3 regions of the Arthrobacter sp. USHLN218 genome follow, and region 1 is predicted to be linked to each of the others. Evidence: riboswitches for the same ligand, from Rfam matches in the RefSeq annotation. Region 1 holds a riboswitch; each other region holds the start of a gene.

Region 1 (3,266 bases):
GCGAGCGCGGCACCTAGCCAGGACCAGGCGAAGCCGGAATGGCCCTGCCGGGCGGACCAGGGCTCCAGGTGGTCGGAGCACATGGCCGCGCCGAAGCCGGCCTGCTCGGCCAGTTGGACGTCGGCCAGGAGCTGGGCCGGAGCGATCTGTTCGTGCGATGCATGGAACCCGATGACAGCCACGATCCATGCTTACCGGGCTGTCCGGGGCTTGTCGAGGCATGCGCTGGAATCGGGCGGGCGATGCCGGACCGGAAGGAGGCGTGTGCTAAGAAGAAGCGTTGGCACGCACGCAGCGGAAGGTACAGCATGGGCACTCGCCGGATCGGGACCAGGGACGTCGGCAGCATCGGGCTGGGGTGCATGAACCTCAGCCATGCCTACGGCACGCCCCCGCCGCGCGAAGAGGCCGAGGCGTTGCTGCTGCACGCGCTGGACAGCGGCGTGCGGCACTTCGACACGGCCGCGCTCTACGGTGCGACGGCGAACGAGACCTTGGTGGGCGAGGTCCTGGGCGCGCGGCGGGACGAGTATTTCCTGGCCAGCAAGTGCGGCATGACGAGCGTGGACGGCAAGCGCGTGATCGACGGCCGGCCGCACACGCTGAAGGCCACCTGCGAGGAGGCGCTGCGGCGGCTGCGCACGGACCACATCGATCTCTACTATCTGCACCGCTGGGACAAGACCATCCCGATCGAGGAGAGCGTCGGTGCCTTGGCGGAACTCGTGGCCGAGGGCAAGATCGGCGGGATCGGCCTCTCCGAGGTTTCCGCCGGCACGCTCCGCCGGGCCCACACGGTGCACCCGATCGCGGCGCTGCAGACGGAGTATTCGCTCTGGACGCGCAATCCGGAGCTGGGCGCCCTGGAGGCCTGCCAGGAACTGGGCACCGCGTTCGTGGCGTTCAGCCCGCTGGCCCGCGGTTTCCTCGCCGGCGGTGTGCGCGATGCGGCGTCATTGCCCGACGGCGACATCCGCCGCGGCATGCCGCGCTTCTCGGCGCAGAACTACCCGCTCAACCTGCGGCTGCTGGACGAGTTCATCCGTCTTGCCGGGGAGGCCGGCTGCACCCCGGCCCAGCTGGCGCTGGCCTGGGTGCTGCACCGCGGCGAGGACATCGTCGCCCTTCCCGGAACCACCAGCATCGCCCACCTCGACGACGATATGGCCGCCGCCGCCGTCGTACTTGATGCCCCGCTGATGACCCGGCTGGACGAGCTGATCAACGAGCAGACCGTGCACGGTGCGCGCTACAGCGCGGGCCAGCAGGCGGACGTGGACACCGAAACGTACAGCGAGCCGGAACGGTCGGAGTAGATCCCGGCATCCGCGCGGCGGTCCTTTACGAAGTGTTGCTGGGGTTTGACCGCGCAGCATGCCGCGTTTAGCGTGGAAACCAGAATCATGAGTGCCAACACCAAGCCCTGGCTGGTTGGCCGGCAACCCTCTCGCCGTAGCGGGGTGCTCCAGGTGATGATTCGGCCCGCTGGCCAACAGCCAGCGACGCAAGTACTGCGCATTCGCCGGTCGTAGAGGAAGCCAGCGGATTCGCCTGACGGCAAAGGAACCGGCATGTCCCTCCACGATGATCTGCAGCCTGACACCCTCCGCAAGGCCTTCGGTCGCTTCCCGTCGGGTATCGCCGCCCTGTGCGCCATTGTCGACGGCGCCCCGCAGGGCATCGTCGCATCCTCCTTCACCGTGGGCGTCTCCATGGATCCGCCGCTGGTGATGTTCGCGGTGCAGAACACCTCGCGCACCTGGCCGATCGTGCGCACCGCCGGACGGATCGGCGTTTCCGTGCTGGGTGCGGGGCACGACGGCGTCTGCCGCCAGATTGCGTCGAAGTCCGGGGACCGCTTCGCCGGGCTTCAACTGCATTCCACCGACGACGGCGCCCTCTTCCTCGAGGAGGCCGCGCTGTGGTTGGACTGCTCGGTGGAGCAGGAGGTTCCGGCCGGCGACCACCACGTGGTGCTGCTGCGGGTGCACGCCCTGACCACGCACGACGACGCGCACGAGCCGCTGGTCTTCCACGGTTCGGCCTTCCGCCGGCTGGAGCAGCCGGTCTTCGCCTAATACCGGGGCTACTTCCAGCACCTGCCCAGTTTCCCGCCGTAGCGTAGGCGGGATGATGACGAGTGTGCCCGCCGCGGCCCCTGCCCGTTGCCGCACCTGACCATGACTGCGACCCTGCCCGTTCCTGCCCGCGCTGCCTGCTCCAACGCGCAGGAGCCTCCGCCTGGCCGCCCGTACCGCGTGGCGCTGGCCGGCATCGACGGCTCCGGGAAGACCTCCGCGGCCGAGGCTGTGAGGGCCCGGTTTGCGACTGCCGGCGAGCCCGTCGCCGTCCACGGAATCTACGCCGGCCGGAAGACCCTGGAGCGATGGGCGAACCGGCTCGGCACAACCGCCGAACGGGTGCTCGGCCGCAGGGGCTTGAGCGCCGTCGAAAATGCCATTCGCGTTGCCATGGCCTGCGCCGCCTACCGAAAGTCCCGGGATGCCGGCGGGCTGGTGCTGTTCGACCGTTCCCTCTACTGCCAGCTGGCACGCGACCACAGCCGCGGACTGGTCCGGCGGAGCCTCTCCGCGCGCCTGCTGGCCCTGCTTCCCCGCCCTGACCTGGTGGTCTACTTCGACATTCTCCCGGAACAGGCCCTCGCCCGGGTGGCCCTGCGCGGGGAGGACTCAGAAACCCTCCCGGGACTGGCCTCGTTCGCTGCCCGCTACCGGGCGCTGGCGGACTTCGGGGACTTCGCGGTGATCGACGCCGGCCGTCCGCCTGCCGACGTGGCCGACCAACTGGAACAGCTGATCCGCCTCCGCCGCCCGGCCCCAGGTTCTTAGGCGGCGGGCTTCCGGCGGACCAGCCAGAGCAGGACGGCGCCGGCGGCCAGGGCCAGCGCGGCCAGCGGCGCGAGCGCGGTGGCGGTGCTGCCGGTATACGCCAGCTGCGGAGCCGTTGCTTCGGCGGACTGCGGCTCGGCAGACCGCGCGGCGGCAGGCTGCGACACCGGCGCGGGATTCATTGCCGCCGGTTCGACGTCCGGCGCCGCCGGGGCCGCCGCATCCGCCTCGGCCAGGCCGATCGCAATGATGGCCGAGTATTCGCCGTCGACTTCGAACAGGTCGGTCAGTCCGTCGGGATCAATGCCCAAGGCCTGCGGGCCTTCATCTTCGAAAGGATAGACGTACGCTTCGGCCCCGGAGACGGCATAGCCCTCCGGAACGGCCAGACGCAGCCTGTAGCGGCCCTCGTCCAGC
Region 2 (3,266 bases), on a different contig from region 1:
CGCGCAGCCGGGAGCGTTGACGGCAGCCGGCGCCGCACGCGCGCACCCGGGAAAGCCCGACGGCGGTGCACCACCTTCGCGAAGGTAGTGCACCGCCGTCGTTGTTCCCCTATAGTCCGGCCCGAAAAGCGTCCGCTAGACCGAGGCCACGGAGCTGCCGATGCGGTAGCGGCTGCCCCGGTGCTGCTCCGGCAGGCGGTCGCCCTGGCCGAAGAGCTTGTTGCGCAGGGTGCCCGGCGCGTACTCCGTGGGGTAGGCGTCGAGCTTCTGCAGCTCGGGGACCACGAATTCGACGATGTCCTCGAAGGTTCCCGGCGTGATGGCGTAGGCGAGGTTGAAGCCGTCAACGTCCGTCTCGTCGACCCAGGAGACCAGATCCTGGGCGACCTGCGCGCCGGATCCGACCGTGATCGGGCCGAAGCCGCCCACGCCGACCCATTCCGCCAGCTGGCGGATGGTCCACGGCTCGCCGCTGTCGCCGGAGGCCTTCTGGAAGGTCTCGACCGAGGACTGGATGGCGTTGGACTTCACGTTCGCGCCGATCACGTCGTCCGGCGAATAGGTGGACAGGTCAACGCCCATCCAGCCGGAGATCAGGGCCAGCGCGCCGTTGATGTCCGCGTAGGACTTGTACTCCTCGAACTTGGCCTGCGCCGTCTCGTTGTCCGGGCCGGTGACGATGGTCTGCATGGCGTAGATGCGGACGTCGTAGCGGCCGCGGCCGGCGGCCTCGGCGGCGTCGCGGATCTTCTTGACCGACGCGGCGAGCATTTCCTTGGTCGGGCAGGTCACGAAGACGGCCTCGGCGTTCTCCGCGGCGAACTGGGTGCCGCGCTTGGAGGCGCCAGCCTGGAAGATCACGGGGGTGCGCTGCGGGCTCGGCTCGGTGATGGCGATGCCGGGCACCTTGAAGTACTTGCCCTCGTGGCCGATCTCGTGGACCTTGGACGGGTCGGTGAAGATGCTGTTCACCTTGTCCTTGACGACGGCGTCGTCCTCCCAGGAGCCTTCGAGCAGCTTGTAAATGACCTCGAGGTACTCGTCCGCGTGGTTGTACCGCTCGTCGTGCTCCATCTGGTCTTCCTGGCCCATGTTCCGCGCGGCGGAGGGCAGGTAGCCGGTGACGACGTTCCAGCCGACGCGGCCGTTGGTCAGGTGGTCCAGCGTGGCCAGGCGGCGGGAGAACGGGTAGGGATGCTCGTAGGCCGTGCCCGCGGTGACGCCGAAGCCCAGGTTCTCCGTGACCGCGGCCATCGCCGAGACCAGCAGGAACGGGTCGTTGACCGGGACCTGGGTGCCGGCGCGCAGGGTGGTCTCGTTGGAACCGCCGAACACGTCGTAGGTGCCCAGGACGTCGGCGATGAAGAGGCCGTCGAAGAGGCCCTTCTCCAGCACCTTGGCCAGGTGGGTCCAGTAGCCGATGGTGTTGTAGTCGGCGGACTTATCCTCCGGGTGCCGCCAGAGGCCGGGCGACTGGTGGCCGACGCAGTTCATGTCGAAGGCGTTGAAGCGGATGTGGCGCTGCGGGCTGTGCAATGTCATTTCAGGCTCCTTCCCGACCGTGAAGTGCGCGCGAAGGCCGCGAGGCGTTGCTGCCGGAGCGGCCAACGGAAAGATTCTGCATCTCCATCGGTCCTGGCGGTAGCACCTTCCTCTCGCGAGGTGGTTGCTGCGGCGTCAACGAGCCAGGTCTCTCAGCCGCTCTGGATGGTTACTTCTTCCCATTGAACCGGCACGGGCTGCGAACGCGAAACGCTTCCGTCACACCCGGTAACCCGCGCCGGTCCGCACGAGGACCGTGCTACCCCGGCTGGCCGCCGTCGTGCACGGGCAGCCTTTCCGTAGCCGCGGCGGAATGCTCCGAAAACGCGCCGCGGAAACGTGCCGCCGGATGGGTCGGTTCCACCCGGGCCCCGCGTCCGAAGACCTTCTCGCGCAGCGTACCCGGCTGGTACTCGGTCTGCGCCAGGCCGCGCTTGCGCAGCTCGGGCAGCACCCCTTCGATGAAGTCCGTATAGGAGCCAGGCAGGATCTGGTTCATCACGTTCACGCCGTCGATGCCGGCGTCCTGCCAGCGTTCCAGCTCGTCAACGATCTGCTCGGGAGTGCCGGCGATCTGCTGGGCCTTGGCGCGGTAGAGGGCAAGGTCGCCGACGGTCGGTTTGCCGCCGGGCACCGAGGCGATCGCCGCCTCGAGCACGCCCCGTGCTCCTTCAGTGGACAGCTCGCCCAGCGGAGTATCGAGCGGCAGGCCGCCTAAGTCGACGCCGATGCCGCCGCCGATGTGGGCGATGATCGCGTGCAGGTCCAGGTACTCGTCGTACTCTGCCTCCTTGCGCTTCACCTCCGCCTCAGTGCTGCCGACGACGAACGAGAGTCCCGCGAAGATTTTCACGTCGCCAGGGGCCCGGCCTGCTTCGGCTTCGAGGGAGCGGATGGAGGCCGCCTGCTTGCGAACGTAGTCCGTGTGCGGGGCGAACAGGAAGGTCGCCTCGGCGTGGGCCGCCGCAAAGCTGCGGCCCCGGGTAGAGCTGCCGGCCTGGAACAGGAACGGTGTGCGCTGCGGGCTGGGCGTTGCCAAGTGCGGTCCCTCGATGGAATAGCGGGCGCCGCGGTGGTGGATCTTGTTGACCTTGGCCGGATCGGCGAAGATGCCGCGCTCCTTGTCGGCCAGCACGGCCCCGTCCTCCCACGAGCCTTCCCAGAGCTTGTACGCGGCCTCGACGTATTCATCTGCCCAGTCGTAGCGGTCGTCGTGGGCGGTGAGTCCATCGGCACCGAAGTTCCGGTGCGAATTCTCAAGCACGCTCGTGACGATGTTCCACGCAACCCGGCCGCCGGAGATGTGGTCCAGGGTGGACATCTGGCGGGCCAGCTGAAATGGATCGGACTGGATCACGGAGCTTGTCATGGCCAGCCCGATGTCCTTGGTGGTCGCGGCCAGCGCCGAGCAGAGCACCAACGGGTCGTGGGTCGGAACCTGCATGCCCCGGCGGACATGCGAGGCCCAACCACCTTCGTGGTCGCCGTAGAGGCCGACGACGTCGGCGAAGAACATGGCGTCGAACTTGGCGTCCTCCAGCTGGCGGGCCAGGTCCGTCCACAGCGACAGCTCGTTGAAGCGGTGCTGCTGCGCCTGGGGGTGGCGCCACTGCCCGCCGAGGATGTGGCTGGGCGTGTTCATCAGGAAGCCGCTGAGCAGCAGGCGGGGCCGTGCGGCCGCCATCAGGAAGCACCCCCTGCCAGCTGTCCAGTGGCCACCGGCG
Region 3 (3,266 bases), on a different contig from region 1:
TCCTGGAACGCAAAGGCGCAGCGCGGATCGATGCCCTGCACCGGCGTCGTACCTATGTTGACAGTGCCGGCGCTCGGGGCGTCCAGGCCCGCGGTGGCGCGCAGGAGGGTGGACTTGCCGCAGCCGCTCGGGCCGAGGATGGCCAGGACCTCGCCGCGTTGCACCTCGAAATCGATGTCGCGCAGGACGGTGTGCGCGGAGCCGCCGCTGCCGAAGGTGCGGCGCAGCCCGCTGAAGGACACCGGCAGGGCGGAGGACAGGTCGGGACGGCGTGCCTGCGAGGACGCGGCGGCCGAGGGGCGGGCAGAAGGTGCCAATGCAGTCAAGGGATCACTCCATCGATCCTGGCAGTAGCACCCTACGGATCACGCCTTCGGTGCGGATGCACCGGCCTGCGGCGATGAACCTCGATATCACCGGCGTTCACGGCAGAACTCCGGCGACCAGGGTTGCTGCGGCGTCGTAGAGCCAGGTCTCTCAGCCGCTCGGGATGGTCAAGCCCATTGAACCGTCACGGGGCGGTTTTCGGCAAGCCCGCGCCTCATCCGCCGTAACAAAGGCCGCCCGGCCGGCGTCCGGGTGACGTGCAGGCGGTTCAGCGCCAGAGCCGGCGGGTGGCGATCCGCGCGCCTTCGCCCAACGCTTCGAGCTTGGCGACGGCGATCTGCGGATGCACCCGCCCGCCCAGGCCGCAGTCGGTGGACGCGATGACGGACTCGCGTCCCACCAGCCCGGCGAAGCGTTCGATCCGGTCCGCCACCAGCTCCGGGTGCTCCACCACGTTCGTCGCATGCGAGACCACGCCCGGAATGATCGACTTGCCCTCCGGCAGCTTGGTGTCTTCCCAGACCCGCCACTCGTGCTCGTGCCGGACGTTGGCCGCCTCGAAGGAGTAGGCGCCGGCGTTGATCTGCAGGACGGAGCCGATGATGTCCGCGAACGGGATGTCCGTGGTGTGCGGGCCGTGCCAGGAGCCCCAGCAGACGTGCAGTCGGATCTGTTCCGCCGGCAGGTCCCGCAGCGCCCAGTTGGTGGCCTCGACCCGCAGCTGGATGAATTTCAGGTAGTCCGCCAGCGCCGGCTCCGGGCTGATTTGGTCCCAGCTCTCCGCGAGCGACGGGTCGTCGAGCTGCACGGTGAGGCCGGCGTCTATGATCGCCTTGTACTCCTCGCGCATCGCGTCGGCGCAGGCGTAGACCAGTTCCTCGTCCGTCTTGTAGTAGTCGTTGGCGATCCGGGCGCACGAGCCGGGGGAGAGGGCCGCCACGAAGCCTTCTTCAAGCCCCGCCGCGGCCAGGCCCTTCTTCAGGTTTTCGACGTCCGAGGCGACGAGATCCTGTCCGGTGTACGTCAGCGGCCCCGCGATCTTGGGCTGCTTTACGGACTTCCGGTGCGCCAGGATCCCGGAGGACGGGTCGGTATAGGCGTCGTTGAACTTCACCCGGTCGCGCCGGTCCGTGAAGGTGGTCAGCACGATGTTGCCGGGCGACGAACGGTGCACCTCGGTGTCAGCCCAGCGGTCCACATCGGTGGCCTCGAGGCCGCCGAGCCGGGCAAAGGAGTAGTTCCACCAGGCCCCGTAGTCGACGGAGGAGGACATGGTGTGCCCGTACTCGCCGTCGTTCGGGATATCGATCCCCAGGTTCTTCTGGCGTTCGACGACGTCGGCCACCGACTCGGCGAGCAGGCGCCGGAATTCGTCCGTGATGCCGCCGGCTTCCTTCGCCTCGTTGGCCGCAATCAGTTCCGGGGTCCGCGGCAGGGAACCGGCATGGGTGACGCGGATGTGGTCGGTATTCAGGGACATAGCAGCGCTGCCTTTCCATCGGTCCTGGCAGTAGCACCGTTCCGTGGCAGGGCCGTCGAGGCACTCATCGGGTCGGTTGCTGCGGCTTCATCGATCCAGGTCTCTCGGCCGCTCGGGATGGGATGCCCTTACTCAACGGCATCGCGGCCCGTTCTGGCAAATCCAACAACGACGGCGGCGCGGCGGGTTTCCGCGCGGGACGCGCCGGTGCGGGTGCTCCGGTGGGGGCGCGGGGGTGGGGCTTGCCCTGTCCGGCGGCGCGGCCCGGCGCTAGGCTGGCCGCATGGGCCATGTCAACGATCCGGAAGTCATCAAGCGGCTGCTCACCACGCCCGCCCGGTGGGCCGTCGTCGGTTTGTCCAACAATCCGCGTCGTGTGGCACTGGGCGTCTCCCGGTACATGCTGGACCAGCGCAGCATGGAGATCATCCCCGTCAACCTCAAGGGCGAAGACGTTCATGGCCAGCGGGGGTACCGCAAGCTCGCCGACATCCCCGGCGGCATCGACGTGGTCAACTGCTTCGTCAACTCGCAGAAGGTCGGCCCCGTCGTGGACCAGGCCATCGCGGCCGGAGCGAAGGCCGTCTGGCTGCAGCTCGGCGTCATCGAAGAAGCCGCCGCGGAACGCGCCAAAGCCGCCGGGCTCGACGTCGTCATGGACACCTGCCCCATGATCGAGGCCCCGGCCCTCGGACTCTAGCCTCCCCACCGCTGCGGCCGCAATCCCGCTTCTCCAGCACAAAGCCGCAGGCCAGGCAAGGAAATGTCGCTTCATGACGAGTTGTGACGCAGGCTATTTCCAGTGTGACCCTCCGCCCCCCACACTGGAACGCGTAACCATCCCGAGCAGCTGAGAGACCTGGCTCTATGACGCTGCAGCAACCCTGGTCACGCTGGATCACCTCTGGTCCGCGTCGATAACAAGGGACATGTCCGAGGGCCGCGCACAGCGCGGAAGGACATGCTCCGTAGGGTGCTCCTGCCAGGACCGATGGAGTTAGCCGCATCTTCCCGTTGGTCCCTGTCCCGCTCCGTGTGCGTGGCAGACTTCCCGCGTGAAATGGCGTTCCTCGGTAATGACCGAGAGGAGCCTTCATGGCCATCAACGACGACAACGCGCCACAACCCGTGCGCCGCTTCCGGCGGGCCCAGGCCGCCGCCCTCCTCAGCGTTTCCGCACTGCTGCTCGCTGCCTGCGGCGGTAATTCCGGTGGCGGTGCGGAGCCTGCCGCCGATAATGGCCAGCCGGTCCAGGGCGGCACCTTGGTTTACGCCGAAGTGGCGCCGATCAACAACTTCCAGACCCAGTCGGCACGCTTCTACGAGAAGGCGAATGTGCTCAACAGCGTGCTGGACCGGCTCACCTACTTCGACGCCGAATCGGGCAAGCTCGTGCCGTGGATTGCCACCAAATTCAGCGGCAACGAGGACAACACCGAGTTCACCTTCGACATCCGCC

Evidence for each region. A riboswitch is a leader RNA that binds a small molecule or an ion and turns the genes downstream of it on or off. The one in region 1 is predicted to bind S-adenosylmethionine.
Region 2: linked by a shared signal. The riboswitch ahead of WFH44_RS19480 (LLM class flavin-dependent oxidoreductase) and the one ahead of WFH44_RS09825 (flavin reductase family protein) in region 1 are both predicted to bind S-adenosylmethionine.
Region 3: linked by a shared signal. The riboswitch ahead of WFH44_RS19440 (cobalamin-independent methionine synthase II family protein) and the one ahead of WFH44_RS09825 (flavin reductase family protein) in region 1 are both predicted to bind S-adenosylmethionine.

What each region holds. Positions count from the first base shown of each region.
Region 1 is NZ_JBBCYT010000004.1:3,772-7,037, forward strand. It holds gene WFH44_RS09815 (TIGR03885 family FMN-dependent LLM class oxidoreductase) at 1-182, opposite strand, end outside; gene WFH44_RS09820 (aldo/keto reductase) at 309-1,316, shown strand; SAM riboswitch class IV at 1,400-1,517, shown strand; gene WFH44_RS09825 (flavin reductase family protein) at 1,572-2,078, shown strand; gene WFH44_RS09830 (dTMP kinase) at 2,181-2,849, shown strand; gene WFH44_RS09835 (SdrD B-like domain-containing protein) at 2,846-3,266, opposite strand, start outside.
Region 2 is NZ_JBBCYT010000010.1:121,424-124,689, reverse strand. It holds gene WFH44_RS19480 (LLM class flavin-dependent oxidoreductase) at 136-1,542, opposite strand; SAM riboswitch class I at 1,624-1,714, opposite strand; gene WFH44_RS19475 (LLM class flavin-dependent oxidoreductase) at 1,802-3,226, opposite strand; gene WFH44_RS19470 (acyl-CoA dehydrogenase family protein) at 3,226-3,266, opposite strand, start outside.
Region 3 is NZ_JBBCYT010000010.1:112,116-115,381, forward strand. It holds gene WFH44_RS19435 (ABC transporter ATP-binding protein) at 1-317, opposite strand, end outside; gene WFH44_RS19440 (cobalamin-independent methionine synthase II family protein) at 596-1,807, opposite strand; SAM riboswitch class I at 1,820-1,931, opposite strand; gene WFH44_RS19445 (CoA-binding protein) at 2,091-2,507, shown strand; gene WFH44_RS19450 (ABC transporter substrate-binding protein) at 2,903-3,266, shown strand, end outside.